DNA from 3 places in the Bradyrhizobium sp. Mp27 genome. Region 2 is predicted to be linked to each of the others. Evidence: predicted binding sites of a transcription regulator. Region 2 holds the regulator's gene; each other region holds the start of a gene.
What was found. Region 2 encodes PhoB, which activates phosphate uptake and scavenging genes when phosphate is short. Its sites were predicted from a motif close to TGTCATNNANCTGTCAT; they were not measured.
Positions count from the first base shown of each region.

Region 1: a site for PhoB is predicted at 3,540-3,556, ahead of QJT78_RS11630 (DUF2794 domain-containing protein). Genes of this name have one in related genera too.
Region 3: a site for PhoB is predicted at 3,410-3,426, ahead of QJT78_RS19525 (RNA degradosome polyphosphate kinase). Genes of this name have one in related genera too.

Region 1 is NZ_JASAUS010000015.1:32,517-42,711, forward strand. Features, by position in the region: gene QJT78_RS11615 (FtsX-like permease family protein) at 1-1,086, shown strand, start outside; gene QJT78_RS11620 (Bax inhibitor-1/YccA family protein) at 1,357-2,148, shown strand; gene QJT78_RS11625 (GNAT family N-acetyltransferase) at 2,469-2,999, shown strand; gene QJT78_RS11630 (DUF2794 domain-containing protein) at 3,105-3,476, opposite strand; gene QJT78_RS11635 (DUF1223 domain-containing protein) at 4,055-4,831, opposite strand; gene acnA (aconitate hydratase AcnA) at 5,051-7,771, opposite strand; gene ccmA (heme ABC exporter ATP-binding protein CcmA) at 8,015-8,617, shown strand; gene ccmB (heme exporter protein CcmB) at 8,904-9,572, shown strand; gene QJT78_RS11655 (heme ABC transporter permease) at 9,664-10,195, shown strand, end outside.
Region 2 is NZ_JASAUS010000003.1:43,728-53,922, forward strand. Features, by position in the region: gene QJT78_RS03160 (SGNH/GDSL hydrolase family protein) at 1-162, opposite strand, end outside; gene QJT78_RS03165 (lipolytic enzyme) at 175-954, opposite strand; gene QJT78_RS03170 (OpgC domain-containing protein) at 954-2,219, opposite strand; gene apaG (Co2+/Mg2+ efflux protein ApaG) at 2,400-2,792, shown strand; gene QJT78_RS03180 (Hsp33 family molecular chaperone) at 3,030-4,037, opposite strand; gene argF (ornithine carbamoyltransferase) at 4,291-5,214, opposite strand; gene QJT78_RS03190 (aspartate aminotransferase family protein) at 5,214-6,422, opposite strand; gene QJT78_RS03195 (GcrA family cell cycle regulator) at 6,879-7,391, shown strand; gene phoB (phosphate regulon transcriptional regulator PhoB) at 7,626-8,333, opposite strand; gene phoU (phosphate signaling complex protein PhoU) at 8,348-9,064, opposite strand; gene pstB (phosphate ABC transporter ATP-binding protein PstB) at 9,076-9,897, opposite strand; gene pstA (phosphate ABC transporter permease PstA) at 9,894-10,195, opposite strand, start outside.
Region 3 is NZ_JASAUS010000035.1:57,384-67,578, reverse strand. Features, by position in the region: gene ppx (exopolyphosphatase) at 1-1,128, opposite strand, end outside; gene QJT78_RS19525 (RNA degradosome polyphosphate kinase) at 1,144-3,336, opposite strand; gene QJT78_RS19520 (DnaA/Hda family protein) at 3,481-4,158, opposite strand; gene QJT78_RS19515 (CDP-alcohol phosphatidyltransferase family protein) at 4,271-4,813, opposite strand; gene purM (phosphoribosylformylglycinamidine cyclo-ligase) at 4,968-6,041, shown strand; gene purN (phosphoribosylglycinamide formyltransferase) at 6,056-6,709, shown strand; gene QJT78_RS19500 (cold-shock protein) at 6,804-7,010, opposite strand; gene QJT78_RS19495 (autotransporter outer membrane beta-barrel domain-containing protein) at 7,384-8,538, shown strand; gene QJT78_RS19490 (LysR family transcriptional regulator) at 8,559-9,599, opposite strand; gene QJT78_RS19485 (hypothetical protein) at 9,671-10,195, shown strand, end outside.

The DNA of each region.
Region 1 (10,195 bases), on a different contig from region 2:
TCGCTCGGGCTCGGGCTCGCCGTGCTCGTCACCATCACCCAGATCGACGGCAATCTGCGCCGGCAGTTCCTTGCGGCCCTCCCCGAGCACGCGCCGTCGTTCTTCTTCATCGACATCCCGAGCACGCAGGCCGAGCAGTTCGACGGCTATCTGCGCCGGATCGCGCCAGGCGCAAAGGTCGAGGACGTGCCGATGCTGCGCGGCCGCATCGTCGCCGCGCGCGGCGTGCGTGCCGAGGACCTCAAGCCCACCACCGATTCCGAATGGGTGCTGCAAAGCGATCGCGGCCTGACCTATACCGCCGAGCAGCCGAAGGGTTCCAAGGTGGTCGAGGGCGAATGGTGGAGCGCCGACTATTCCGGCCCGCTGCTGGTCTCGATGGAGAAGAAGATCGCCGACGGGCTCGGCCTCAAGCTCGGCGACGAGATCGTGGTCAACGTGCTCGGCCGCGACATCCCGGCCAAAATCGGCAATCTGCGCACCATCGACTGGCAGGGCATGGGCATCAATTTCGTGCTGGTGTTCTCGCCCAACGCCTTCAAGGGCGCGCCGCATACCCATATCGCGACGCTCACCGAGGCCGGCGGCACTGCGGCCGGCGACGGCAAGATCATCAAGCAGGTCGCCGACGCCTATCCGATGGTGACCAGCGTGCGCGTGCGCGAGGTGATGGCGACGGTCGGCTCGGTCGTGACCAATCTGGCGCTCGCGATCCGCGGCGCCAGCGCGGTGACCCTGATCTCGGCGATCCTGGTGCTGGGCGGCGCGCTCGCCGCCGGCCACCGCCACCGCGTCTACGATGCCGTGATCCTCAAGACCCTCGGCGCGACCCGGCTGCGGCTGCTCGGCGCCTATGCCCTCGAATACCTGCTGATCGGACTTGCCACCGCTGTGTTCGGCGTGATCGCCGGCAGCATCGCGTCCTGGATGATCGTGACGCGGCTGATGACGCTGAGTTTCGTCTGGCAGGCCGGCAGCGCGGCCGGCGTGGTCGCGGCGGCCCTGGTCGTCACGGTCGGACTTGGGCTCGCCGGGACGCTGCTCGCATTGAACAAAAAGCCCGCCACGGTGTTGCGGAATTTGTGACAAATGGTAGCGGGCGACCCCGCGATGTCGGAATCGCACGATTCCAGCGATTAACCACGTCTGCTCGCCAGGATTGCGGGCGAGGGCGACATTCAGCCGCGCGTGGACGGTTGCAGCGAATGTGTTAGTTTCCCACATATCCAATGGGTTCGGAGCCCCGATTATGAGCCAGAATTTAGTCGGCACAGATCGGTATCCGAGATAGAATTTGACGAACCGGCGGCATGGCGACCCTCATGCCGGACCGGGCTAACCAACGGGAATTCGACCATGTCGGACCTAGACCGTAACTACGCTTCTCCTTTCGGCAGGGCCGCCGGGCGTGTCGACGCCGCGACGGTCGATGCCGGCCTGCGCGCTTATATGCTGCGCATCTACAATTACATGAGCATCGGCCTCGCCATCACCGGCCTGGCCGCGCTCGGCGTCTATATGGCCGCCGTGACCGACGTTCCGACCCCGGAAGCCGTCCGCGTCGGCAAGCTGTTCCTGACGCCGTTCGGCTACGCGATGTTCGTCAGCCCCCTGAAGTGGCTGTTCATGCTCGCGCCGCTCGCGATGGTGTTCGTGATCTCGGCGGGCATCAACCGTCTCGCCCCCTCGACCGCGCAGATCCTGTTCTGGGTGTTCGCGGCGCTGATGGGCATCTCGCTGTCCTCGATCTTCCTGGTGTTCACGCACACCTCGATCGTGCGGGTGTTCTTCATCACCGCGGCCACGTTTGGCGCACTGAGCCTCTACGGCTACACCACCAAGCGTGATCTGACCGGGATGGGCTCGTTCCTGTTCATGGGCCTGATCGGCATCATCATCGCGAGCCTGGTCAATTTGTTCCTGGCCAGCACGATGCTGCAGTTCATCGTGTCCGTGGTCGGCGTGCTGGTGTTCGCGGGCCTCACCGCCTGGGATACCCAGCGGCTGAAGAACGACTACATCTACGGCTACGCCTCGGCCGGCGGTGACATCGCAGAGCGTGCGGCCATCACCGGCGCGCTGTCGCTGTACCTGAACTTCATCAACCTGTTCACGCTGCTCCTGCAGCTCCTCGGCCAGCGCGACTAAGCGCTTCGACAAGGGAACGGATACGAACCCCGGCCGAGAGGCCGGGGTTTTTGTTTGGGCCGGGGTGCGCCACACGCCCGTAGCCCGGATGGAGCGAAGCGCAATCCGGGACGGGCCTATCTGCGGATACGGCGGCCCCGGATTTCGCTGCGCTCCATCCGGGCTACGAGCGTCACCTCTCCCCTCGTCCTTGCGCAGCGAAGCAATCCAGAGACCCCCCGCGGGCGCATTTCTGGATTGCTTCGCTGCGCTCGCAATGACGGCGGAGAGGCGGCTTCGCCCCCTTCCAGCCGTCCCGGGAAGGCTTTAGTCTTCCTCCCATGTCCGCACCTGAGATCAGGCCCGCCGTCGAGGCCGACCTTCCCGCCATCACCGCCATCTACCAGCAGGCCGTCCGCGAGGGCACCGCGACGTTCGAGCTGGCGCCGCCGGATCTCGCCGAGATGACGCGCCGCTACCGCGCGCTGATCGACGGGGGCTATCCCTATTTCGTCGCCATCCTCGATCGTAGCGTCGCCGGCTATGCCTATGCCGGCGCCTACCGGCCGCGGCCGGCCTACCGCTTCACGGTCGAGAACTCGATCTATCTCGATCCCTCGTTCCACCGCCGCGGCATCGGCTCGTTGCTGCTGGACCGGCTGATCGCCGAATGCGAGGCGCGCGGCTTCCGCCAGATGATCGCGGTGATCGGCGATTCCGCCAATGCCGGCTCGATCGGCGTGCACACGCGCGGCGGCTTCAAGATGATCGGCACGCATCCCAATGTCGGGCTGAAATTCGGCCGCTGGCTCGACACGGTGATGATGCAGCGCGACCTCGGCGAAGGCGCGAGCACGGTGCCGGGGAAGTAGGGACCTTGTAGCCCGGATGGAGCGAAGCGTAATCCGGGACAGGTTCATGCGCAGACCCAGCAGCCCCGGATTGCGCTGCGCTCCATCCGGGCTACGGGATTCCTGCTACACCACCGCCAATTTCCGATCAATCACCAGCAGCACGCGCTCGAGCTCGTGGCCGCGGCGCAGGATCAGGCCGGTCGCCGAGATCACGCTGTACATGCCCTGCTTGCGCGCCAGCCGCGGATCCTTCTCGATGCGATAGATCGGCACCTCCGAGGCGCGGCGGAAGACCGAGAACACCGCGCGGTCCTTCGGGAAGTCGATGGCATAGTCGCGCCACTCGCCGTCGGCGACCATGCGGCCGTAGAGGTTGAGGATGCGGTTCAGTTCCAGCCGGTTGAATGTCACCCGGTTGGGTGGGGCATTCGCAGCGGCGGGGCGCGCCACCGCGCGCTGCTCGCTCGGATCGGCATCCTCCGGCGTCAGACTCATCGCGCGCCTCCTTATCTCGCGGCATGATCGCATCCGCGAAGACCGTCCCCGGAACCGCGGATCATGACAATTGCATGATCGCGCCAACCGTTCCCCGCCGCAAGGGGCTCTTCACTCAACTGATTGAATCGGGGGTGAATCGGAGCACACGCAGGAGTGGAATTCTGTCGCGGCAAACCGTCACGGGATCGTTAGAAGGAATCTTGATATCGCCGCTTTTCCGCCAAGCGCCTGCCGCCCTGCATTGCGAAAAGACCTGTGTGCGTTGACCCGGTCCTTTCGGTTCCGGATTCCTCAGCCCCCAGCCCCCCGGGGCCGTCAGGATCGGGTCTGTACGCGCGACAAGGAGGGCCAACGCAAGTTGGTCCTTTTTGGTTTGTGCCGAGATGTTCCCGGCACGACCAACTTCCCTCTGATTAACGCGAAGGCAACTCTCTCCCCTCATCCTGAGGAGCCGCGAAGCGGCATCTCGAAGGATGGAGGGCCGCGCTACATCAGCCGCCTCGCGCGCGGCGCGGGAGCACGCTCCTCATCATGAGGCGTAAGAGCGAGTACGACGCTAGCGAGAGAAATCGAATCTAGTGCAGCGACGTGTAGGCTGCGCCGAGCATCGCACCCGGCTTCTCACGGCTGCCGTCCTGGACATAGACCACAGCGCCGTCGACGCCCTCGCGCGTGAGATTTTCCAACGGCACCGTCCAGCTTTCCGGACGCCCGTTCCAGTCGCCGACCTTGAGCAGGTTGCGGACGACGTTGTGATAGGTGACCTGCTGTCCGCGATTTTCGCCGCGGCTGATCGCGATCGGCACTGACTTCGTGATCGAGCAGATCCAGACCTCACCGTGCGAGGCCGCCGACTCCTTGCTCGCCGCCACCGAGACGTTGATCTGCTTGCCTGCAAGCGACATCGTCACCGGCACGCTCATTACGCCCGTGCCCTTGTCAGCCTTGCCGATCGCGCTCTCGATGCCGGCGCGATCGCTGCCGATGACATGCGTCGAACCGTTGACCACGACTTGCGGCGTATAGACCTCGCGGTCGCCGCGCATGCGCGAATAGGCGCGCTGCCGCGCCGAGAAGCGCGAATCGGCAAGCGTGTCCTTCCAGCCGAGATAATCCCAATAGTCGATCGGCATGCTCAGCGCGATGATCGACGGGTCGTTGGAGAGATCGCCGATGACCTGGTCGGCGGGCGGGCAGGAGGAGCAGCCCTGCGACGTGAAGAGCTCGACCACGGCGCGGGGCTCAGCCTCGGCGGGACGGATGACGGCGACGATGGCGCAGATACCAAGTGCTCCCGACCAGAGTGCACCGGACCAGCGCGAAACCAGATTAGAAGCCATCATTGCAGTCATGTTTGAACGTCACACCTCGCACGCGTGGGGGAAGATCCTATCGCCTGATGGTCACCGTAGTCTTACGGGCATGGCACATTCTACCGTCCAGGGCGAGGTTTTCCGCCGGGCGGGACCATCGGACGCGTATTCAAAACGCACGAGGGCGGCCTTGTGATAGGCCGCCCTCGTTTAACCTTCTACTCACGTCGCAGTGAGCCACCGTTCACAAATTCGCGCTTAGGCCGCGAGCTTGCGCAGCACATAGTGCAGAATGCCGCCGTTTCGGTAGTAATCGAGCTCGTCCAGCGTATCGATGCGGCAAAGCAGCGAAACCCGCTGCAACGAACCGTCGCCGGAGACGATCTCCGCGGTCAGTTTCTGACGCGGCTTCAGGTCGCCGACCAGGCCGCGCAGCGTGACCTTCTCGTCGCCCTTCAGGCCGAGCGACGACCACGAGGTGCCTTCCTCGAAGGTCAGCGGCAGCACGCCCATGCCGACCAGGTTGGAGCGGTGGATGCGCTCGAAGCTCTGGCAGATCACGGCGCGGACGCCGAGCAGGCGCGTGCCCTTCGCAGCCCAGTCGCGCGAGGAACCGTTGCCGTATTCGGCACCGGCGAACACCACCAGCGGCACCTGCTCCTGCTGGTACTTCATCGCGGCGTCGTAGATCGACATCTGCTCGCCGTCGGGCCAGTGCTTGGTGAGACCGCCTTCCGGGATATTTCCGTCAGCGCCCTTCAGCATGAAGTTCTTGATGCGGATGTTGGCGAAGGTGCCACGCATCATCACTTCATGGTTGCCGCGGCGCGTGCCGTACTGGTTGAAGTCGGCGGGACGCACCTGGTGTTCGCTGAGATATTTGCCGGCGGGCGAAGTGAGCTTGATCGAACCGGCCGGCGAGATGTGGTCGGTGGTGATCTTGTCGCCGAACATGGCGAGGATGCGCGCCTCGACGATGTCGGTGACCGGCTCCGGCTCCTTCTTCATGCCGTCGAAATAGGGCGGGTTCTGCACATAGGTTGAGCTCATGTTCCAGCGATAGGTCTCGCTCTCGACGGTCTTGATCTTGCGCCAGTTGGTGTCGCCCTTGAACACGTCGGCATACTTCTTCTTGAAGATCGACGCGGTCACGAACTTCTTCATGAAGGCGTTGATCTCCTTCGTCGTCGGCCAGATGTCCTTGAGGTACACCGGCTTGCCGTCCTTGCCTTCACCGAGCGGCTCGACGGCGAGGTTCTTGGTGACGCTGCCCGCGAGCGCGTGGGCGACGACCAGCGGCGGCGAAGCCAGATAGTTCGCCTGCACATCCGGCGAGACGCGGCCTTCGAAGTTGCGGTTGCCGGAGAGCACGGCGGCCGCGACGATGCCGTTGTCGTTGATCGACTTCGAGATCTCTTCAGGCAGCGGACCGGAATTGCCGATGCAGGTGGTGCAGCCGAAGCCGACCAGGTTGAAGCCGACCTTGTCGAGATCGGCCTGCAGACCGGAATCGGCGAGATAGGCCGCGACCACCTGGCTGCCCGGGGCGAGCGAGGTCTTCACCCACGGTTTTGCCTTGAGGCCCTTGGCGGCAGCGTTGCGCGCAAGCAGGCCGGCGCCGATCAAGACGCTCGGGTTCGAGGTGTTGGTGCAGGAGGTGATCGCGGCGATCACGACGTCGCCATGACCGATCTCGAAGTTCTTGCCGTCGACGGCAAAGCGCTTCCCGGGCTCTTCGGTCTTCTTGTACTCGGTGCCGAGCGCGAGCGAAAAGCCTTCGGCGACCGACGGCAGCGCGATGCGGCCCTCGGGACGCTTCGGACCGGCCATCGAGGGAACGACGTCGCCGAGATCGAGGGTCAGCGTTTCCGTGAACACCGGATCGGCCGACTTGGCGGTGCGGAACAGGCCCTGCGCCTTGGCATAGGCCTGCACCAGCGCGACGCGCGCCGGAGCGCGGCCGGAGGTCTTGAGGTAGTCGAGCGCAGCGGCGTCGACCGGGAAGAAGCCGCAGGTCGCACCGTATTCGGGGGCCATGTTGGCGATCGTCGCCTTGTCGGCGACGGAGAGGTGGTCGAGGCCGGGACCGAAGAACTCGACGAACTTGCCGACCACGCCGAGCTTGCGCAGCATCTGCGTGACGGTGAGCACGAGGTCGGTCGCGGTGACGCCTTCCTTCATCGCGCCCTTCAGCTTGAAGCCGACGACGTTGGGCAGCAGCATCGACAGCGGCTGACCGAGCATGCAGGCTTCCGCCTCGATTCCGCCGACGCCCCAGCCGAGCACGGCGAGACCGTTGACCATGGTGGTGTGGGAGTCGGTGCCGACCAGCGAGTCGGGATAGGCGACCTCGAAGGTGCCGGTCTTCTTGCCGACCGTCATCTTCTCCTTCTTGGTCCAGACCGTCTGGGAGAGATATTCGAGATTGACCTGATGGCAGATGCCGGTGCCGGGCGGCACGACCGAGAAGTTCGAGAACGCCTTCTGGCCCCACTTCAGGAACTCGTAGCGCTCCTGGTTCTGCTTGTATTCCTCGGTGACGTTCTTGCCGAAGGCCTTGTTGTCGCCGAAGAAATTCACGATCACGGAGTGGTCGATGACGAGGTCGACCGGAACCAGCGGATTGATCTTCTCGGCGTCGCCGCCGAGCTTCTGCATCGCGTTGCGCATCGCGGCGAGGTCGACCACGGCCGGCACGCCGGTGAAATCCTGCATCAGCACGCGGGCCGGGCGGAATGCGATCTCATGCTCCAGCGACTTCTTGCGCAGCCACTTCGACACCGCCACGATGTCTTCCTTCTTGACCGTGCGGCCGTCCTCGTTGCGCAGGAGGTTCTCGAGCAGAACCTTCATCGAATAGGGGAGTTTCGAAATTCCCTTCAGACCATTCTTCTCGGCCGTGGGCAGGCTGTAATAGACATAGGTCTTGGCGCCGACCTTGAGGGTCTTTTTGCATTTGAAGCTGTCGAGCGAGGTCATGTAGGAAATCCCAATTGTTAGTTATACCCGGCAAGGGGTATTTTAACACCGTCAGCGAGTCCGGCTGGGTCGCTTGCAGGGGCAGGTTGAGTTGCTGCATCAAGTAGTTCCGGGCTTATAGAAGCTTTCTAACCGCGCCGCCACAGCCACAATCGTGCCGCAGCAATCCGCGAGCCAAAAATTCCCATGCGCTACCCCAAGATTTCCTGAGGCCAGGCTTTGAGCGGATTGAACCAAGACAAGATGCAGCTGTCCGGACGCGGGGTCGTCTGCGTGCGCGGCGGCCGCGAGGTGTTTTCCGGGCTCGATTTCGAGGCTGTCGCCGGCGAGGCCGTGGCGGTCGTGGGCCGCAACGGCTCGGGCAAGACCTCGCTGCTGCGGCTGATCGCGGGCCTGCTGATTCCGGCCGGCGGGACAATCGCGCTCGCCGGCGGCGATGCCGAGCTGACGCTGCCGGAGCAGTGCCACTATCTCGGCCATCGCGACGCCCTGAAGCCGGCGCTGAGCGTGGCGGAAAACCTGTCATTCTGGGCTGATTTTCTGGGCGGCGAGCGCAGTGATACGGCCAAGAGCCTCGCCATCGTCGGGCTCGATCACGCCACTCATTTGCCCGCGGCCTTCCTGTCCGCCGGCCAGCGCCGCCGCCTGTCGCTGGCCCGGCTGCTGACGGTGCGCCGCCCGGTCTGGCTGCTGGACGAGCCGACCACGGCGCTGGATGTGGCCGGCCAGGGCATGTTCGAGGGCCTGATGCGGGAGCATCTGGCGCGCGGCGGCCTGATCATCGCGGCGACCCATGCGCCGCTGGGGATCGATTCGCGGGAGCTGAGGATTGGGGGTGCAGCATGATTCCGACGGACCCTCAGTTTTCCAAGCGGCCGGGCCCAGCTCTCTCCGAGGGTCAGGGAGAGGGGTGCGGCACGGCGTGCTCTATCGGCTCAAGCGGTTGGGAAGCGGTTGCTCTGTTGCGGACAATCTGCCCAAAACAGAAATCTCTCCCAGGGCTACCCATCTCCCCCGCCCTCCCCCGCATCCGCCTTCGCCAAGGCTTCGGCGGACAAGAGGGGGGAGGGAGCGCAGTTTGCCTGGGGCACGAGTCAGGCTCCCACGGTTGCCTCGCCATCGGATACTCCCCATGACCGCCCTGTCCGCCCTCATCCGCCGGGACATCCGGATCGCGCTCCGCGTCGGCGGCGGGGCATTGATCGGCGTGCTGTTCTTCCTGACCGTGGTGGTGCTGATGCCGTTCGCGGTGGGGCCGGATCTGGCGCTGCTGTCGCGGCTGGGGCCGGCGATCCTGTGGCTCGGCGCGCTGCTGGCGAGCCTGCTCACCCTGGACCGTTTGTTTATGGCCGACCACGAGGACGGCTCGCTCGACCTGATCACGATGAGCCGGACGCCGTTGGAACTCGCCTGCGCCGCCAAGGCGCTGGCGCATTGGCTGGCCGCAGGCCTGCCACTGATTGTCGCAACCCCGGTGCTCGGCCTGCTGCTCAACCTCGACATGGTCGCGACCGGAGCGGTGGCGCTGACGCTGCTGGCCGGTACGCCGGCGCTGACCTTCACCGGCATGATCGGCGCGGCGCTCGCGGTGACGCTGCACCGGGGCGGACTGTTGATGGCCGTGCTGGTGCTGCCGCTATCGATCCCGGTGCTGATTTTCGGGGTCGCGGCCTCGCAGGCCGTGATCGTCGGTCCGATGACGTTCGGCGCGCCGTTCTCGATCCTGTGCGCGCTGTCGCTGGTCAGCCTCGTCATCGGCCCTTTCGCGGCGGCGGCGAGCCTGCGCCATGGTCTCGACTGAAATGGCCTGGATTGCCCTTGACCCCGATCAACTTTCGCTGCGCGCTTTTATGCTGATTGCGTGAGTGCTGACCTGTGATTATCAGAATACCATGACGCTGATCGATCTCGCCAATCCGACACGGTTCCTCGCGCTGACGGCGCGGCTGCTGCCGTGGCTTGTGGCCGCGACCGTCATCCTGCTCACCATCGGCCTCTACCAGTCCGCCCTCGCGCCCGACGACTACCAGCAGGGCGCGACGGTGAAGATCATGTTCATCCACGTGCCCAACGCCTGGCTGTCGATGTTCGTCTGGGGCGTGATGAGCATCGCCTCATTGGGCACGCTGGTGTGGCGGCATCCGCTCGCCGACGTCGCCGCCAAAGCCGCCGCGCCGATCGGCGCCGCCTTCACCTTCCTCGCGCTGCTCACGGGATCGCTGTGGGGCCGGCCGATGTGGGGCACCTATTGGGAATGGGACGCGCGGCTGACCTCGGTGCTGATCCTCTTCCTGATGTATCTCGGCCTGATGGCGCTGTGGCGCGCGGTCGAGGATCCCTCGCGCGCGGCGCGCGCCGCCGCGGTGCTGACGCTGGTCGGCGCGATCAACCTGCCGATCATCAAGTTCTCGGTCGATTGGTGGA
Region 2 (10,195 bases):
GGAGGGTGAAGCGGAAGCCGGACTAGCGGCCTGCTGCGGCGCGGGCGTTGCCTGCGTGGCCTGCGCCTGCACTGGTGCCAGCGACACCGGCGTCAGCAACAGCAGAGCCGCCGCGGGCGCAGCCAGCCATGGCGTCAACCAAAAAGGGCGGAGAGAACTCATTAACGCTAGACCTCAATTTTGCTGCTGGGCCGGCCCTAGATGGGCTGCGTCGATCACGAACTGTGCCAACGCCCGGCCAAGGCAATCGTGGACCTGCTTCGCCAGCTCTGGCCCGCGGGACGGGCTGAACAGGTCGAACTGACCCTGATCATTCCACTGCCGCATGATCGCGAAACGGTCGAACAGCGGGATGTCATGCTCCTGCGCCACCACCCGCATATTGTCGAGATAGGGCGGCACCGAGATCATGGTTTCGGTACGCGGGCTGTACTGCAAGTTCATCAACACGACGTCAGCCCCCGCTTTTTGCAGTGCGGAAACCCCTTCGGTCACCGCCCCGCGAAAATCATCGGGATCAATCGCTCGGATAGCATCCACAGTCCCGGTCTGCCAGATGACCAAAGTAGGCCTTTTTGCTTCCATCAGCTTAACGAAAGTGGCGGCCGCCTCCTCGGCCGTCTTCTTGCTCTGTATTTCTACGGAGACGTGCACGATCTCCGACGGCAGCAGCCTGTCCTGCAGGATGGCCTGCATGCGCGCCGGATAGGAGCTGTCCTCCGAGGCCGGAATCGTGGTCGAGCGGCTGCCGATGACCAGGATTTCGAGCGGTTTGCCGGCCTTGATGGCATCGGCGACCCGGGGAAGCTGGCTTTCAGTGGTGAGCAGATAGGATGGCAATTCGCAGGCCGGGGGCGCGGCCGGAACAGCCGGCACGGCATCGCCCGCGCGCGCCAGGGGCGCGGCGAGGTTACCGCACAGCAGGACCAGGCTCAGGAGAACCTTCGCCTTCATCAGCCCCCTCCCGCCAGATCGGCGTTGCCGACGGCGTTTTTGGTTTTCGCACCGCTCTTGTCAGCCACGCGCTTGTACCACGAAATCACCCATGCAACGCCCCACATGATCAGGATTCCGGAGAGACTAATCAGCGCATGCATGGCTGCGCCGCCGGAGACTTCGGCCAGGATGAAATGGCCGGCGAAGGCGAGGAAGACGCCGAGACAAAAGATCTCCAGGGAATGCTGGCCGCAGAGGATCAGCGGCCGCAGCCAGGGCGATTTCAGGCCCGGCCATTCCCGGGGCAGGAAGCGAACGGTGAGTGCGGCGAACGCCAGGAAATGCGTGAAGCGCAGCACGTCGAGATCGGCCTTGTCGATCGGATACATCCACTGCTCGAGCCGCTTCGGCATGAAGTGGGAGAGCTGCGGCACATACCAGGTCAGCGTCACGTAGAACGCCGCGACCAGATAGACGATCGATATCCACATCGTGACGCGGGACGCCAGGATGCGCGACATGCGTCGCGCACCTCCGAGCGCACACCATGCACCGAATACGAAAAGCAATTGCCAGGCGAAGGGATTGAACGCCCAGAAGCCGTTCGGATAGGCCGACAGATAGAGGTCGTATTCCCAGGTCACCGCGTAGAGCACGACCGAGAGGCCGAGCGTCACGTCGGGCCGCCATTTCATCAGCCACAAGATCAAGGGCAGCGCCAGCATCAGCACGATATAGAGCGGCAGCACGTCCATGTTGACCGGACGAAAGCGCAGCAGCAGCGCCTGCACGATCGTGACGTCGGGCTGCTTGAGGAAATCCATGATGCCCATCTCTTCGGTGTAGAGCGGGTTCTCGAACCTGGTCGCAACATAGGAGATTTCGGCGAGGAAGATCGTGAACAGAAAGACGTGGGCGACATAGATCTGCCAGACGCGCCGCAGGATGCGCGCGGTGGCGACGACGAAGCCGCTTTCGAGCATGGCACGACCGTAGACGAACGCCGCGGTATAGCCGGAGATGAAGATGAAGATCTCGGTGGCGTCGCTGAAGCCGTAATTGCGGATCGTGAACCAGGTCAAAAGGCTCGGCGGCAGATGGTCGACGAAGATCAGCCACAGCGCGAGCCCGCGGAACAGGTCGAGCCGGAGCTCGCGCTCGCCGATGGCGGGCAGCGTGATGGCCGGCGCGGCGGAGCGCGGCTTCGCCTCCGCAGGTCTGGCCTCCGCAGGCTTGCCGGTTCCCGCGATCGTCGATCCCGTCACTTGGTCGGCAATGGTCATCGGGGGTTCGAAACCCTTCCGCAAATCGCGACGTATCAAGGAGTGTACAGGCCCGGCCGTCGTCTCGCAAAGCGGCCGGATCACATTGGGTCTACTTCCTCGGCAATTCTGGCGGCACGATGTCGCCAAAACCGCCTGCGGGCGTTGGTTCCCGGCCGGGTTTTCGTTATGATGGCAGCCATGTATCGCGCCGTGACCCGCCAGATCGAAGTGACCGTCGAGCCGAACTTTGTTCCGGAGCAGTCGTCGGCTGACCGCTCCCGCTATTTCTGGTCCTACACCATCGTCATCACCAATTCCGGCGACGAAACCGTGCAGCTGAAGACGCGGCACTGGATCATCACCGACGCCACCGGCCGCCAGCAGGAGGTCAGGGGCGAGGGCGTCGTCGGCGAGCAGCCGACCCTGGCTCCCGGCGAGCGCTTCGAATACACCTCCGGCGTGCCGCTCGCGACCGCCTCGGGCTTCATGACCGGCCGCTACCAGATGGTCAGCGAAAGCGGCGAACGCTTCGAGATCGACGTGCCGACGTTCTCGCTGGACAGCCCGGACAACAAGCGGGTGTTGAATTAGGGGCGCGCCGAGATCGTCGCAACACTTGCAGCTGTCATGCCCCGCGACCCGGCTACGCCAAGGCTTCGCCGGGGCTGAGGTCTAGAGGCGCCGAAGCTTTAGCGTAGGCGGCAGGCGGGGCATCCAGTACGCCGCAGCCTCTCGGCTCAATCACAGCCGTCTCGGAGTACTGGATCGCCCGGTCAAGCCGGGCGATGACACCAAGTGTGTGGCTTGCAACGACGGAGGATGCGATGCCTACGCGTCTTCCACGCCCGCCTCGTGCGGCGTGAACTGGTACACCGACGAGCAGAATTCGCAGGTCACGACGACCTTGTCGTCCTTGACCATGGCGGCGCGGTCGTCGGGCGAGAAGCTCTTCAGCATCGCACCAACCGCGTCGCGCGAGCAGGAGCATTGCGCCTTCAGGACCAGCGGATTGAACACGCGCACGCCGCGCTCGTGGAACAAGCGGAACAGCAGCCGCTCGCCGGAGAGCTCGGGGTCGATCAGCTCGACGTCCTCGACGGTCTCGACCAGCGAACGCGCCTCGACCCAGGCGTCGTCTTCGGCGACAGCATGCACCTCCGCGCCTTCGGGCGCATCGCCGGGATGCAAATCGGCCTGACGCGCGCGCTCGGGCGCCTTCGGCAGGAACTGCATCAGCATGCCGCCGGCGCGCCAGCGATGCTTGCCGCCGTCGTTCGAGCGCCACTCCTCGCCGACCGCGAGGCGCACGCGCGTCGGGATCTGCTCGGAGCGCAGGAAATATTCGTGGGCGGCATCTTCCAGGCTGCCACCGTCGAGCGCGACCAGACCCTGGTAGCGGCTCATGTCGGGACCCTGGTCGATGGTCATGGCGAGATGACCGTTACCGAGGAGCGCGCCGGAATCTTTGGTCTCGCCGAGGCGCTCGGCATCGTAGCGCGCATAGGCGCGCAGGCGATCCGGCGCCATGTAGTCGACGACCAGGAACGACACCGGACCGTCGGTCTGGGCCTGGAGGATGAAGCGGCCCTCGAACTTCAGCGCCGAGCCGAGCAGCGTCGTCAGCACGATGGCCTCACCGAGCAGCTTGCCCACGGCAGCGGGATAATCATGCTTGGTCAGGATCTCGTCGAGCGCGGGACCGAGCCGCACCAGGCGGCCGCGCACGTCGAGTGCGTCGACCTCGTAAGGCAGCACGGCGTCATCGATGGGAACCGCTGATGGTGCGCGAACCGGGCCTTCGGGCCCGGTATTCATGTCAGGGGATTGGGAAACCATGGCGCTTTATCTGGGGTCGGAGGGCGGAAATGGAAGGGGCGCAAGGGTGGTGTGTTCCGGATGCACTTATGATCGCACAGGATCCTGCAAATTCGATGTCGTCCCGGCGCGCAAAGCGCTGATACGGCAGCCATAGCCACAGGATTACGCGATAGCCCGCCTAGCCCGGATGGAGCGTAGCGCAATCCGGGACCACTCCAACTGCGGACACAAGCCCGGATTTCGCTGCGCTCCATCCGGGCTACAAGTGAGATTACTTCACCGCGTCAAAGCACCAGGCCAGAATGCCCTTCTGCGCATGCAGGCGGTTTTCGGCCTCGTCGAACACGACCGATTGCGGGCCGTCGATCACCTCGTCGGTGACTTCCTCGCCGCGATGGGCGGGCAGGCAATGCATGAACAGCGCATCGGGCTTGGCCAGCGACATCAGCTTCGAATTGACCTGATAGGGCTTGAGCACGTTGTGACGGTGCTCGCCTTCCTTGTCGCCCATCGACACCCAGGTGTCGGTGACGACGCAGTCGGCGCCCTTCACGGCGGCCTCGGGATCGGTGCCGAGCACGATCGGCGCGCCGGTGGACTTGATGAAGTCCCGCATCACCTTTTTCGGCGCAAGCTCCGGCGGCGTCGCGACATTGAGCTTGAACTTGAAACGCTCGGCGGCATGCGCCCAGGACGCCAGCACGTTGTTGTCGTCGCCGGTCCAGGCCACCGTCCTGCCCTCGATCGGGCCGCGATGCTCTTCGTAGGTCATGAGGTCGGCCATCACCTGGCAAGGGTGCGAGCGCCGTGTCAGGCCGTTGATGACAGGCACCGTCGCATATTCCGCCAGCTCCAGCAGGGCCTCGTGATTGAGGATGCGGATCATGATGGCGTCGACATAGCGCGACAGCACGCGCGCCGTGTCGGCGATGGTCTCGCCGCGGCCGAGCTGCATCTCGGCGCCGGTCAGCATGATGGGCTCGCCACCGAGCTGGCGCATGGCGACATCGAACGAGACGCGGGTGCGGGTGGAGGGACGCTCGAAGATCATCGCCAGCGTCTTGCCTTCCAGCGGCTTCACCGGCTGGTGCGCTTTCTGCTTCGCCTTCATGGCGGAGGAGGCCGCGAGCATGCTCTTGAGCTCCGACAACGGGAGCTCGTTGATATCCAGAAAGTGCTTCGGGGACTTGCTCATCAGCTTGCCGCCCGCTTGGTCTGACTGGACGAGATCGCGGCGCAGGCACGCTCGAGCCGTCCGACGCTGTCCTCGATCTCGGCTTCGGTGACGATCAAGGGCGGCAGGAAGCGCACGACATTGTCGCCGGCGCCGACCGTGAGCAATTTTTCGTTGCGCAATGCCGCGCCGAGATCACCTGACGGCACCACGGCCTTGATGCCGATCAGAAGGCCTTCGCCGCGCACTTCGCTGACGATGTCGGGATAACGATCGATCACGGAGGCAAGCTTCTGCTTGAGCAGCAGCGACATCTTCTGCACGTGGTCGAAGAAGCCGGGCTTGAGCATGACGTCGAGCACGGCGTTGGCAGCCGAGATCGCGAGCGGATTGCCGCCGAAGGTCGAGCCGTGCGAGCCGGGCCCCATGCCGGCAGCCGCGTCCGCGGTCGCCAGCACCGCGCCGATCGGGAAGCCGCCACCGAGCGCTTTGGCCAGCGACATCACGTCAGGCGTGACGCCGGTGCGGCGATGCGCGAACAGATCGCCGGTGCGGCCCATGCCGGTCTGCACCTCGTCGAACGCGAGCAGCAGGCCCTTCTCGTCGCAGAGCTGGCGCAACGCCCGCAGGAAGGCGGGCGTTGCCGAACGCACGCCGCCCTCGCCCTGGATCGGCTCGATCAGGATGCCGGCGGTCTGCGGACCGATCGCCTTCTTGATGGCTTCGATATCGCCATGCGGGACCTGGTCGAAGCCGTCCATCGGCGGGCCAAACCCTTCGAGATATTTTGCCGAACCGGTCGCGGCGAGCGTTGCCAGCGTGCGGCCGTGGAAGGCGCCTTCGAAGGTGATGATGCGATAACGTTCCGGATGACCCTTGGAGAAGTGATGATGGCGGACCAGCTTGATCACACCTTCCAGCGCTTCGGCGCCGGAATTGCAGAAGAACACGAAGTCCGCGAAGCTTTCGTTGCACAGACGCGCGGCAAGCTTCTCGCCGTCCGGGCTCTGGAACAGGTTCGACATGTGCCAGAGCTTGGTGGCCTGCTCCTGCAACGCCTTGACCAACGCAGGATGAGCATGGCCGAGCGCATTCACCGCCACGCCCGAGGTGAAATCGAGATAGCGATCGCCATTTGTCGCAATCAGCCAGCAGCCTTCGCCGCGCTCGAAACCGAGGTCGGCCCTGGCGAAAACGGGGAGCAAATGCGGCGCTGCGCTGTTAGTCATGACGATCACTTGAATGTTGCGGACGGTGTGAGCGTGCATTGCGCAACGCACCATTGACCGGCCCGGAAAACGAAACGTGCCGCCTTTTAAGGGCGGCACGTATCACTATCTTATGCTTGGTGAAACCGGTGTCAATGCCGCCCGGAAAGCCTCACGAAACGCAGAATCCGTAGTCTTGCGGTGGCGATTTTGCGTGTTTCCGCCACGGAACATGTGGAAGCGAGTCGGCGGACTCTTGCGCGTGAGTCACGCCATATTGTAGCGTTTGGCTTGTCAGATACGACATCTCGTGCAGCAGTTCTGATCCTCTAAGTCCTCATGTACCGGCGTAAGCGTTCGGGCGCATCTGGTGCGCCCGGCGAGCCTTAAGGGATTCTGGCGGCACGGGTTTTTCGAAGCTTAGGCATTCGCCGTGCGGCCGCCAGGATGGCAGGCGCCGGCGAAGGAAAGGGTGCAATGACCGTTTTGACCTGGTCGGATGATCGCGTCGAGCAGCTGAAAAAGCTCTGGGAGGCCGGACTTTCGGCCAGCCAGATCGCCGCTGAACTCGGCAATGTGACCCGCAATGCCGTGATCGGCAAAGTGCACCGGCTCGGCCTGTCGGGCCGCGCCAAGAGCCCTTCATCGGCAGCGCCGCGGCCGCGCAAGGCGCGCCCCGCCCAGCACATGATGCGGGTGACCCGCCCGATCGCACGCGGCAACACCGCGCTGGCGCAAGCCTTCGAAGTCGAGGTCGAGGCCGAACCGGTCACCTACGACAACGTCGTGCCTATGAGCCAGCGGCTGTCGCTGCTGGAGCTGAACGAGGCCACCTGCCACTGGCCGGTCGGCGATCCCTCGAGCCCGGATTTCTTCTTCTGCGGCGGCAAGGCGCTCTCCGGCCTGCCCTACTGCGCCCAGCACTCGCGCGTGGCGTATCAGCCCGCGGCGGATCGCCGGCGCGCGCCGGCGAAGCCTGGTCCGCGCTGAGGTATCGGATTAGCTGACTACGAAGACGGCGCCGTCACGCGATGACGGCTCAACTCACTCGGTGTCGTCCCTGCGAACGCAGGGACCCATAATCCCGGCGCGTAGTTATTGCGCGGGATGATCACTCCGAGTCGTCGCCAAACCACTCCCTGTGGTTATGGGTCCCTGCGAACGCAGGGACGACATCGAGGATGCTGTGGCAGCCCGCTAAATCACGTCTGCCACAGCAACCCCTTACGCCTGCTCCGCCTTCGCAAAGCGATCGTCCAGTGCGTAGCCCGCGCCGCGGACGGTGCGGATCGGGTCCTGCTCGCGGCCGAGATTGAGCAGCTTGCGTAGGCGGCCGATATGGACGTCGACGGTGCGCTCGTCGATGTAGATGTCACGGCCCCAGACGCTGTCGAGCAGCTGCTCGCGCGAGAACACGCGGCCGGGATGCTCGAGAAAGAACTCCAGCAGGCGATATTCGGTCGGGCCGAGATCGATCGGCCGGCCCGAGCGCGCCACGCGGCGCTTGTCGCGGTCGAGCTCGATGTCGCCATAGGCGAGCACCGTGGCGAGCCGCTCCGGGCTGGCGCGCCTGAGCAGGCCCTTCACGCGTGCCAGCAGCTCCGGCACCGAGAACGGCTTGACGATGTAGTCGTCGGCGCCGGTCGCAAGACCCCGCACCCGCTCGCTCTCCTCGCCGCGCGCGGTGAGCATGATGATCGGGAGCTGCTTGGTCTCGGGCCGGGTGCGCAGCCGCCGGCACAGCTCGATGCCGGAGAGGCCCGGCAGCATCCAGTCGAGCACGATCAAATCGGGGATATGCTCCTTGAGGCGGGTGTCGGCATCGTCGCCGCGCATCACCGTCTCGACGTCATAGCCGTCGCCTTCGAGGTTGTAGCGGAGAAGCTCGGTGAGAGCTTCCTCGTCCTCAACCACCATAATGCGTGCGCCCATGGTGTCGTAGCTCCTTAAGTGTTCGGGACCGTCGTGGCGAAGGTCGTCATGTCGCCCTTCGGCCGCTTGTCGGTGATCGCCTGGCCCTCGATCATGTAGAACACGGTCTCGGCGATGTTGGTGGCGTGGTCACCGATGCGCTCGATGTTCTTGGCGCAGAACATCAGATGGATGCAGAACGAGATGTTGCGCGGATCCTCCATCATGTAGGTGAGCAGCTCGCGGAACAGCGAGGTGCAGATGGCGTCGACTTCCTCGTCGCCCTTCCACACCGCCATCGCCGCCGGCAGATCGTGCGCGGCATAGGCGTCCAGCACCGACTTGACCTGCTGCTGCACGAGGTCGGTCATGTGCTCCAGGCCGCGGAACAGCTTGAGCGGATGAAAATCCGTCTCCAGCGCCGCGACGCGCTTGCCCATGTTCTTGGCGAGGTCGCCGATCCGCTCGAGATCGGTCGCGACGCGCATGGCGCCGACGATCTCGCGCAGATCCACCGCCATCGGCTGGCGGCGCGCGATGGTGAGCACGGCGCGCTCCTCGATCTTCTTCTGGAGCGCGTCGAGCTCGGTGTCGATGGTGACGACGCGCTGGCCGAGCGCGACGTCGCGGCGGATCAGCGCGTCGACGGAATCGACGATCATGCGCTCGGCGATGCCGCCCATCTCGGCGACTAGGCGCGTGAGCTCCTGGAGGTCGGTGTCGAAGGCCTTTGCGGTATGTTCAGAACCCATGTTCCGTCTCCTCAGCCGAACCGGCCGGTGATGTAATCCTGCGTGCGCCGGTCGGTCGGCGACGTGAAGATCTTGCTGGTGTCGTCGAACTCGATCAGCTCGCCGAGATACATGAAGGCGGTCTTGTCGGAGACGCGCGCCGCCTGCTGCATGTTGTGGGTGACGATCGCGATCGTGTAGTTCTCGGACAGCTCCTGGATCAGCTCCTCGACCTTGGCGGTCGAGATCGGGTCGAGCGCCGAGCAGGGCTCGTCGAACAAGATCACCTCAGGCCGCACTGCGACCGTGCGGGCGATGCAGAGGCGCTGCTGCTGGCCGCCGGAGAGCGACAGGCCGGAGGCGTTAAGCTTGTCCTTGACCTCGTTCCACAGCGCGCCGCCGCGCAGCGCCTTCTCGACGCGGTCGTCCATCTCGGACTTCGAGATCTTCTCGTAGAGACGGATGCCGAAGGCGATGTTCTCGTAGATCGTCATCGGGAACGGCGTCGGCTTCTGGAACACCATGCCGACGCGGGCGCGCAGCAGATTGAGGTCCAGCTTGGGGTCGAGGATGTTGGTCTGGTCGAGCATGAGCTGACCGGTGACGCGCTGGCCCGGATAGAGATCGTACATCCGGTTGAAGATGCGCAGCAGGGTGGACTTGCCGCAGCCCGACGGGCCGATGAACGCCGTGACGCGGTTGGTGCCGAGCGCCAGATTGATGTTCTTCAGCGCGTGGTGCTCGCCATAATAGAAGTTCAGGTTGCGCACCGTCACCTTGGCCGGGGCCTCGGGCAACACCGGCGCCTGCGGCAAACCACCGGCCGCGCTCATCGATACGGAAAGCTCACTCATTTTGCGGTCCTCTCGGCGCCAAGGATGCGCGCGCCAATGTTCAGGGCAAGCACGGTAATCGTGATCAGCAGCGCGCCGCTCCAGGCGAGCTGCTTCCAATAGGCGTAGGGGCTCTGGACGAAGTTGTTGATGGTGACCGGCAGGTTCGCCATCGTCTTGTTCAGGCCGAGGCTGAAGAACTGGTTCGACAGCGCAGTGAAGAGCAGCGGCGCGGTCTCGCCGGCGACGCGGGCGGTCGCGAGCAGCACGCCGGTGATGAGGCCGGAACGCGCGGCACGATAAGCGATGCGCTTGATCA
Region 3 (10,195 bases), on a different contig from region 2:
CTCGCCGCGATGGTCGGGATGCACGCGCCAGCCGATGTCGGAGAGCAGGCACGCGGTGTGGCGCAAGCGGCGGTCCTCCTCGGTCTCGCGCAGCTTCACCACGCGCGCGAGGCGGTCGGTCCAGGCGATCAGCTCGCGGGCGTGCTTTGCCGAACGCGACAGCAGCTGATTGAGCTCTTCCGCGGCGCAGATCAGCCCGTCCTTGTTGCGCTCGGATTCCGACAGCTTCTCGTGCAAGAGGCCCTCGCGCACGCCGAAGGTCGAGAACACGATGGACTTGGGTTTCGCCACGCGGATGATGTGCTCGAGCACCAGCGCCGCATAGGTGAGGAGCGGGCGCCTGGCATCCGCGACGATCTCGATGTCGGCCAGCATGTCGGCGGCCGCAAGCCGGCGGAGACGACGCGAAAAGTCGAGCGCTTCAGCTGCGGAAATGGAGTAGCCGTGCATCACCTGGAGCGGATAGCCGCTCTGGATGATGTGGATGCGCGCCAGCGCGCGCCAGGTGCCGCCGACGGCGTAGAAGGCGCGGCCGCGGCCGGCGGTGAGCTGCGGCACCTCGTCGAGCTCCTCGCGCACGATGCGGTCGGCGCGCTTGAGCGATTTGTGCGCGAGGTCCTGGAGCGCGAGGCCGCCGAGCGGCAACGTCACGCCGCTGCGCACGCTGTTCTTGCGCACGTCGATCAGCTCGAGCGAGCCGCCGCCGAGATCGCCGACGATGCCGTCGGGATGATGGATGCCGGAGATCACGCCGAGCGCCGACAGCCGCGCCTCGCGCGGGCCTGACAGGATCTCGATCTTCACGGCGCAGATGCGCTCGGCTTTCGCGATGAAGTCGGGGCCGTTGGAGGCGTCACGGCAGGCTGCTGTTGCAATCGCAAACACGCGACCGACCTGCATGACGCGGCACAGGGCCCGGAACCGCTTCAGCGAGGTCAGCGCCTTGTCGACAGCATCGGGCGCAAGCAGGCCCGTGCTCTGCACCTCGCGCCCGAGGCCACACAGCGTCTTCTCGTTGAAGATCGGAATGAGGCTCCGCGTCAGTCCCTCGTAGACGACGAGACGGACCGAGTTGGAACCGATATCGATGACCGCGACGCTCGAGCCGCGCTTACGCGGCCGCTTCACGTCCTCGATCCCGGATCAAGACTGATGACGTTCATTACGGCGCGTGAGACGGCGCGGCGAGGATTCCTTGAGCGACTTTCCACGGCCAGATAGACTCGGATTTGTCATGAAGTAGTTGTGGACGTTGAAAGGCTCCTCGCCCTTCGCGGTCTTCATACGCGTCGAGGACCCGTCCGGCAACAATTGCCAGCTCTGCTCATTGTCCTTCAGATTCGCGACCATGATCTGTTCGAGAACCTGCTGATGCACCGTGGGATTTTGCAGCGGACACAGCACCTCGACGCGGCGGTCGAGGTTGCGCGGCATCATGTCGGCCGAGGAGATATACACAGCCGCTTTCGCGCTCGGCAGGCCCTGGCCCATGCCGAAGCAGTAGATTCGGCCGTGTTCCAGAAAGCGCCCGATGATCGACTTGACGCGGATGTTCTCCGACAGGCCTGGAATGCCGGGCCTGAGGCAGCAGATGCCGCGCACGACGAGCTCGACCTGGACGCCGGCTTGTGAGGCCTCGTAGAGCGCGTCGATGATGTCGGGGTCGACCAGCGCATTCATCTTCATCCAGACCGCGCCGGGTCGGCCATGCCGCGCATGCGCGGTCTCGCCCTGGATGTGCTCGATGATGCGCTTGCGCAACGTCAGCGGCGACACCGCCATCTTTTCCAGATCGCTCGGCGCGGCATAACCGGTGATGAAGTTGAACACGCGCGCGGCGTCGCGGCCGATGGTCGGATCCGAGGTGAAGTAGGAGAGGTCGGTGTAGATGCGCGCGGTGACGGGGTGATAATTGCCGGTGCCGGTGTGGACGTAAGTGGTGAGGCCGCCGCCCTCGCGGCGCACCACCATCGAGAGCTTCGCGTGCGTCTTCAGTTCGAGGAAGCCATAGACGACCTGCACGCCGGCGCGTTCGAGGTCGCGGGCCCAGCGGATGTTGGCCTCCTCGTCGAAGCGCGCCTTCAATTCGATCAGCGCGGTGACGGACTTGCCGGCTTCGGCGGCTTCCGCCAGCGTGCGCACGATCGGCGAATTGTTGGAGGTGCGGTAGAGCGTCTGCTTGATCGCGACGACATCGGGATCGCGGGCGGCCTGCTGCAGGAACTGCACCACCACGTCGAAGGATTCGTAGGGATGATGGACGACGAGGTCCTTCTGCCGGATCGCGGCAAAGATGTCGCCGCCATGCTCGCGCACGCGCTCGGGATGGCGCGGCACGTAAGGGGTGAATTCGAGATCGGGACGGTCGAGGCGGGTGAGCTGCGAGAGTTCGTTCATGGCGAGCACGCCGTCGACCAGGAACACCTCGTCGTCGGCGGCCGACAGCGCGTGCTGTACGAAGCTGCGCAGCTCCTCCGGCATCTTGGCGTCGATCTCGAGCCGGATCACCGACCCGCGGCGGCGGCGCTTCAGTGCGGTCTCGAACAGGCGGACGAGGTCTTCGGCCTCTTCCTCGATTTCGAGCTCGGAGTCGCGGATGATGCGGAAGGCGCCCTGGCCGTGGAGATTGTAGCCGGGGAACAGGCGGTTGATGAACAGCCCGGTCGCCTGCTCGAGCGAGATCAGCCGGACGACCTTGCCCTCGGCCGGCAACCGGATGAAGCGGTCGATCTTGCCAGGCATGCGGATCAGAGCGTTCATCTGCTTGCCGTCGGCGGCGCGCGTGAGCTGGAGCGCGATGGTGAAGCCGAGGCTCGGAATGAACGGGAAGGGGTGGGCAGGATCGATCGCGAGCGGGGTCAGCAGCGGGAACACGTTGTTGAGGAAGTAGTCCTCGATCCAGGTCCGTTCCGCCTTGGTGACGTCCTTGCCGTCGACCAGTGCGATGCCGACGTCGGCCAGCGTGCTGCGCAGGTCGCGCCAGATCGCCTGCTGGTCGGAGGCGAGCTGTGAGACGGTCCGGTTGATCAGCGCGAGCTGCTCGGACGGCGTCAGGCCATCGGGAGCGCGCTCGGCAATGCCTTCGCGCACCTGGGCCTTGATGCCGGCGACGCGAACCATGAAGAACTCGTCGAGGTTATTCGCTGAAATCGACAGGAATCGCACCCGCTCCAGCATGGGGTGGCTGGGATTGACCGCTTCTTCCAGGACGCGGCGGTTGAAGTGCAGCCAGGAGAGCTCGCGATTGATGAAGCGCTCGGGACTTGAGGCGATCGCCGGCAGGCCCTCGGTCTCCGGGGCTTTTTCTTTAATTTCAACAGCTTGCGCAGAGTCCATCAGAAGTCGATCCATCCAGTTCGCCCCAATTTGCGACTTATGCGCAAAACCGGCGGGAGCATGTGTTAGTCCGATGACGTTTCGATGACATTGATGTTCCGCCGCCGCGCCGCGTCAAGCGGCCTTGGAGCCGGGGTGGAAGGGTCAGGCGTCCCGAAGCAGCTCGGCGGCCAGCGCCCGTGTGACGGGGCGACCGAGGCGCAGGGCCTCGCTGTCGAGCAGCTGCACGGCCTCCCGTGCGGCCGCCGAGGACCGCTCCAGGCGGGTGGCGAGGTAGCTGACCACGCTCTCATCCACGGTGAGCTGGCGATCGGTGCAGAACTTGACGATCAGGCCGCGGAAGAGCTGGTCGTCGGGAGGCAGCAGCGAGATCACAGGCACCGCGCGCAGCCGCGAGCGCAGGTCGCGCAGCTCGATGTCGATCGACGCCGGTACCTCGCGGCCGGTGAAGAGCAGGTAGGCCCCATCCTCGCGGGCGAGGTTCATCAGATGAAACAGGGCCCGCTCGTCGAACTGTTTTGCCCTGAGGTCCTCGACCACCAGCGCGCCGGTGGCGAGCGCGCCCGGGACGTTTTCGGCGGTCAGCCCATTGGCTGTGGTCGAGCGGGCGCCGGAAGCCTCGGCCCAGATCGCGGCGAGATGGCTCTTGCCGCTTCCTTCCGGGCCGGCCAGCCACATGATCCGGTTCGGCCATTCAGGCCAGGCATCGATGAGGGCAAGACCGGCTTCGTTGGCGGGGCCTTCGAGGAAATTATCCCGGCTAAGGCTTTCCGCGTGCGGAAGCAAGAATGCCAATTGTCGGGGATGAACGCGGCCTGCCACGCTTGCTGTGCTCCGTGCCGGCACGCCGGCTTCGTTTGAAGAGATTCGACTTCATCGAGCGGGAGTTGGCCTTTTGCGGGGCCGCATCCCGGCTCACTTGGCCTCGAGCGTGCTACTTGGCTTCGATCGTACTCATGTGCCGCAGCCACTCGACGAGATAGAGCGACACGGACGAGAGCGTGAAGACCGTGACGAGGCCCATCAGGATCATATCATAGGGCGCCGGTTTGAAGCCGAAGGCGAGGGAGGCCAGCACCAGCGCCGCATAGGACACCTGGGCGGCGGTGTTGAGCTTCGACACCTTCGACGGCTTCATCTCGACCGGCTTGTCGAACAGCCAGGACACGATCACGGCGGCGACGATCATGATGTCCCGCGACACCACCAGGATCACGATCCAGCGCGGGATGTCGCCCCAGATCCCCAGCGCCAGATAGATCGAGACCAGCAGCGCCTTGTCCGCGAGCGGATCGAGCAGGGCGCCGAGCTCGCTCGTCATGTTGAAGCGCTTGGCGAGGAAACCGTCGACCGCGTCGCTGACGCCGGCAATGAGGAAGACGGCGAACGCAACCTCCATTTGGCTCGACACGATGGCCCAGACGATGATTGGGACCAGCATGATGCGGCCCAGGGTAATGATATTCGGAATACTCACGCGGCGCTTCCTGGCACCCGGCCTGACCTCGAATCCGGCCCGTTTGAGGGCTGAACCGGTTGATATCTACATAGTATAGGGCGGGGCGCCACGCTTGCCATTGCGCGTCCCCGGAATTCGACGTAACCAGCCGCAAACCCACTGGAAATCGGGCATGACCGACCGCAAAAACGGCCTCACTTACGCCGATTCAGGCGTCGATATCGACGCGGGCAACCGCCTGGTCGATCTGATCAAGCCGATGGTGCGCGCCACCGCGCGGCCCGGCGCCGACGCCGAGATCGGCGGATTCGGCGGCCTGTTCGACCTCAAGGCGGCCGGTTTCAAGGATCCCGTCCTGGTCGCCGCCACCGACGGCGTCGGAACCAAGGTCAAGATCGCGATCGAAACCGGCCTGCATGGCGGTATCGGCATCGACCTCGTCGCCATGAGCGTCAATGACCTCGTGGTGCAGGGCGCCGAGCCATTGTTCTTCCTGGACTATTTCGCCTGCGGCAAGCTCGATCCGGAGGCGACCGCGGCGATCGTCGCGGGGGTCGCCGAAGGCTGCCGCGAATCCGGCTGCGCCCTGATCGGGGGCGAGACCGCCGAGATGCCCGGCCTCTACAAGGACGGTGATTACGACCTCGGCGGCTTTGCCGTCGGCGCCGCCGAGCGCGGTACCCTGTTGCCGCGCAAGGACATCGCCGCGGGCGATGCCGTGATCGGCCTTGCCTCGTCCGGCGTGCACTCCAACGGCTTCTCGCTGGTGCGCAAGATCGTCGAGCAGTCCGGCCTCAGCTTCGAGGCGCCGGCCCCGTTCGCGCCGGTCATGACGCTCGGCGGCGCGCTGCTGACGCCGACGCGGCTCTACGTCAAATCCTGCCTGCGTGCGATCCGCGAGACCGGCGCGGTGAAGGGGCTCGCCCACATCACCGGAGGCGGTTTCACCGACAACATTCCGCGCGTCCTGCCGAAAGATCTCGGCGTCGGTATCGATCTGGCGCGCCTGCCGGTGTTGCCGGTGTTCAAATGGCTGGCTGCTCAAGCCGGTATCGCCGAGCTCGAGATGCTGCGCACCTTCAACTGCGGCATCGGCATGATCGCGATCGTCGAGCCCGACAAGGTCGATCAGGTCGCGCAGGTCTTCAGCGATGCCGGTGAGACGGTGGCGCAGCTCGGTAGCGTGATCCCGGCCGAGGGCGAGCACCGCGTCGTCTATAACGGCCACCTCGACCTGGCACTGTGATGACCGGCGCTGTAATGAAGCGCCGCGTCGCCATCCTGATCTCCGGCCGCGGCTCCAACATGTCCGCGCTGATCAGGGCCTCTGCTGCACCGGATTTTCCGGCAGAAATCTCGCTCGTCATCTCGAACAAGGCCGGCGCTCTGGGGCTCGAACGCGCCAAGGCGAGCGGCGTGAACACGCTGGTGATCGAGAGCAAACCGTTCGGCAAGGACCGCGCCGGCTTCGAAAAGCTGCTGCAGGCCGCGCTCGACCAGCACAGCATCGAGCTGATCTGTCTCGGCGGCTTCATGCGCCTGTTCACGGCCGAGTTCACCAAGGCCTGGTACGGGCGGATGCTCAACATCCATCCCTCGCTGCTGCCGTCGTTCCCGGGTTTGGACCCGCACGGTCAGGCTTTGCGCGCCGGCGTCAAACTGTCAGGCGCGACAGTGCACTTCGTTATCCCCGAGACCGATGCCGGCCCGATCGTGATGCAGGGCGCGGTGCCCGTCAGCGACCATGACACGGGCGCTACGCTGTCGGAGCGCATTCTCGAGGTGGAGCACCGCATCTATCCGGAAGCGCTGCGGCTGCTTGCGACCGGCAAGGTCCAGATCGAGGGCGATGTGTGCAAGACGGCGGGTAGCGGGCCGTCGGAGAATTTCCTGGTTTCGCCAGTGGTGCGCTGAAGCGCCGTCGCACCGTGTTTCGTCTTCGCAAACAAAATCCCCCGGCAGAGCCGGGGGCATCGTCATGATCTCTCGCGCGAAGCTTTGAGAGAAATCAGGAGACCTTGAGGTTCTCCGCGGATGCTTTGCCGCGGTTCTCCACGAGGTCGAATTCAACCACCTGGTTCTCATTAAGGGTCGAGAGTCCGGCACGCTCGACGGCCGAGATATGGACGAACACGTCCTTATCGCTGCCGTTCGGCTTGATGAACCCATAGCCCTTGGTCGGGTTGAACCATTTGACGGTGCCCTTTTGCGGCATCGCTCATCTCCTCCACTAGATACAAAAAAGACGCGGCCGCAGTTTCGCGTGCCACGCCACAAACGGGCTTCCGGTAGTCTGTTCGAGTCTCAATGTCGCGAAACGCACAGCCGAGCGGCCAATTCCGATTGTGTCCAATATTGCAACATGAAATTCGCGCGTTAGCAAGCGGCGCACGGCTTTCAAGATCGCGGGCGGCTGTCGCTGTCTGCTATTTTCGACCTGTGGCAAGGGAACCACAATCGAGGCAATAGCCCCGCTCCAGCGCGCCAACCGGTTGACCCTGCGTGGCAGTTCGGCACAAATCGCCGCAAGCGCGCGCCGTTCGTGTTGCATTTTTGCGCTCCGCCACTTTGCTTCGGGATTAGTCGTCATGCGCTGCGCCCTGCAGCTCTCCGGGACACGGCAGACGGTCGGGCTGGGCCGTGTCTGCCGGATCGCGGCTGCGCTCGTCATGGCGCTTGGATTCGTCGTGACGATGTCGGCGACATCGGCCTTCGCGCAGAGTCCGACGCCCACGCCGACCCCGACCCCGACACCCACGGCGTCACCGACCCCCATGCCGACCGCGACCAATTACGACCAGTCGGCCGGCAACAGTGCGCTCAATCTTGGCTCCAATTTCCTGGAGCGGCTCGGCAACCAGGCCTCTAGCGGCGTGAACCGTGCATGGCGCACCAATCCCGGTGGGGGCGGCGCCTCGGCGAGCACGGAGGATCCGCTCTACCGCACCTGGTTCGAAGGCTATGGCATCTCGGTCCGGACCGACGCGCAAGGCGACTTCGTCGGCGATAAGCGCAAGACCTTTGGCGGTGTCGCCGGCTTCGGCGCGCGGGTCGCGCCGGGCGTCAATCTCGGCTTCTCCGTCGACCAGAGCCATACCGACATCGACGTGCCGCTGGCGCTCCAGTCGGCGACGCTCGACCTGACGCAGATCGGTTTCAACGGTTCGGTCGACAAGGGACCGTGGACCTGGGCGTTCGCGGTGGTGCACGGTTTCGGCAAGGTCCGTTCCAGCAGGGACACCGGCGTTGGTCTTGCGACCGCGGGCTATCGTGCCGCGATCGACGGTGGCTTGACCGAGATCAGCTACTACTGGACCAAGGACCAGGTGCGCGTCGTGCCCAAGGGCGCGCTCGAATATCTGCGCGCCACCAGCGCTGCGTTCCAGGAGGCCGGAGGACTCGATCCATTGGACGTCGGCTCCACGGCACTCTCACGCGCGCGCGTGATGATCGGCGCGGAGATCGGGCGCTACTTCATCTACGACCAGAAGATCCTGGACCTGTCGGCCTACGGCAAGTTCGTCGACAATTTCTACCAGAACCTGGGATCGGTGCAGGTCAGCCTGGGAACCCAGAGCATCGTCGTTCCCGGCATCGGGGAGGGCCGTTACGGCATGGATGCCGGCGCCTCGGCCTCGCTCAGCCTCACCAGCGTCGCGCGGCTCTACATCAATTATGACGGCAAGTTCCGCAACGAGCTGACGTCGCACCAGGGCACGGTCGGCTTCGAATACAGATGGTGAGGGCGAAGCGCGCCCTGCCTCTACGTCGGCGTTGCCGCGACATAACCCGTTAGCCCAAAGCCCTCGCGCGCGGCCGTCATCATTGGCACCAGCGCATTCGGATGGATGAACTCGTCGCGGAAGCAGGGATAGGTCTTGGCATCGAAGATCTTCTTCAGCCAGTCGACCACGATTTTGTGGCGCTCGGAGTTGCGAAATTCCTTGTGATAGGTGAGCCAGAGATCGGCGTGGTGGCTGACGCCGAGATCGACGGTAACGAGCGGTGCGCCGAGCGCGATCGACACGGTCGGCAGGAAGCCGATGCCGGCGCCGCGCTCCACCGCATAGAGCACGCCGACCGAGGAGTTGGTCTTGATCCCGACGATGCCCTCGAGCGACTTCAGTCCAAGCACGCGCGCGTAGGCGCCGTCGTCGACCTGCGGCGCGCTCTGCTTGATGATGCGATGGTTCTTCAACTCGGCCAGGGACGCCGGCACGCCGTAGAGGCTCTCGTATTCCCTGGAGACGAAGGGATAGATGTGCAGGCGGCCGAGCTTGGCGACGATTAGGTCGGGATTGGTCGGCGGCTCGAGCTGGATCGCGATGTCGGATTCAAGCCGGGCGACGTCGGCCTGCTCCATCGCGCAGCGCAGATCGACGGTGATCTTGCGATAGGTCTTCTGGAAATCGATCAGCCGCGGCAGGATCCAGAAATTGCCGGGACCTTCCGTCACCGCGACGCGCACGGTGCCTGACGTGTCGTTCGACGATCGCGAGGCACGCCGGAAGACGTTGAAGGCATGACGCTCCATATGCGCGACGTCGGCGATCATCGCAGCGCCTTCATCGCTGAGCGTCAGTCCGCTCTGGTCGCGCAGGAACAGCTTGCAGTCGATGCTCTCTTCGAGCCGGTCGATCCTGCGCATCAGCGTGGTGGAGGTGAGGCCGAGTTCTTCGGCCGCGTTGCGGAAACTTTTATATTTTGCGCAAGCTAAAAAGAGTTTCAAATCGTCCCAGGACGCGTCCAGGGCTTCTTCACGGTGCTGCATCAAAGCAGCACCCCGGTGCAATAACTGCTGCATACGCCAGATCCCCAACCGCTAAGGTCATCGTCATAGCGGGGCACTAAATCCTCGAACGATAAAGGGGTGACATGAGTATGGAAAGGGGCTCCTTTGCCGCAAGGCATGATTTCGATGCCTTGCCGCTCAGTCCGGACGTCGATGTCCGATGTGCGCAATCTTCCGAAATTGCTGCGCTTTCCGAAATGGCGCACCGGCTGGTGCCGGGTGTGCAGATCGGAACGGCAGAGCTTGCGCGATATTTCACGTTCGATCCTCAGAGCATCCTGACGTTCAGTCGCAAGGGCAATCTGGTCGGCGGCATGGCCTTCTTGTTCTTCAACGACCGCGGACATGATGCGCTGTTGCTCGACGAGATCTGCCTGACCGCACCCGAAACGCGCTATCTCGCTTCCGCGAAGGAAGAGGTTGCCGCGATCTACATCTGGGCGATCGCGGCGACGGGCCGAGGTATCGCTGGTCTGGGCAAGGCCGCGGCTCATCTCCGTCAGGTAAGGTTTCGCGGCGCGGATTGCTATGCGCAGCCGTCAACCGTGGCCGGACGCGACATCATGAAGGCGACGGGATTCGACCCCGTCCCGAGCTTCCAGCCCGAT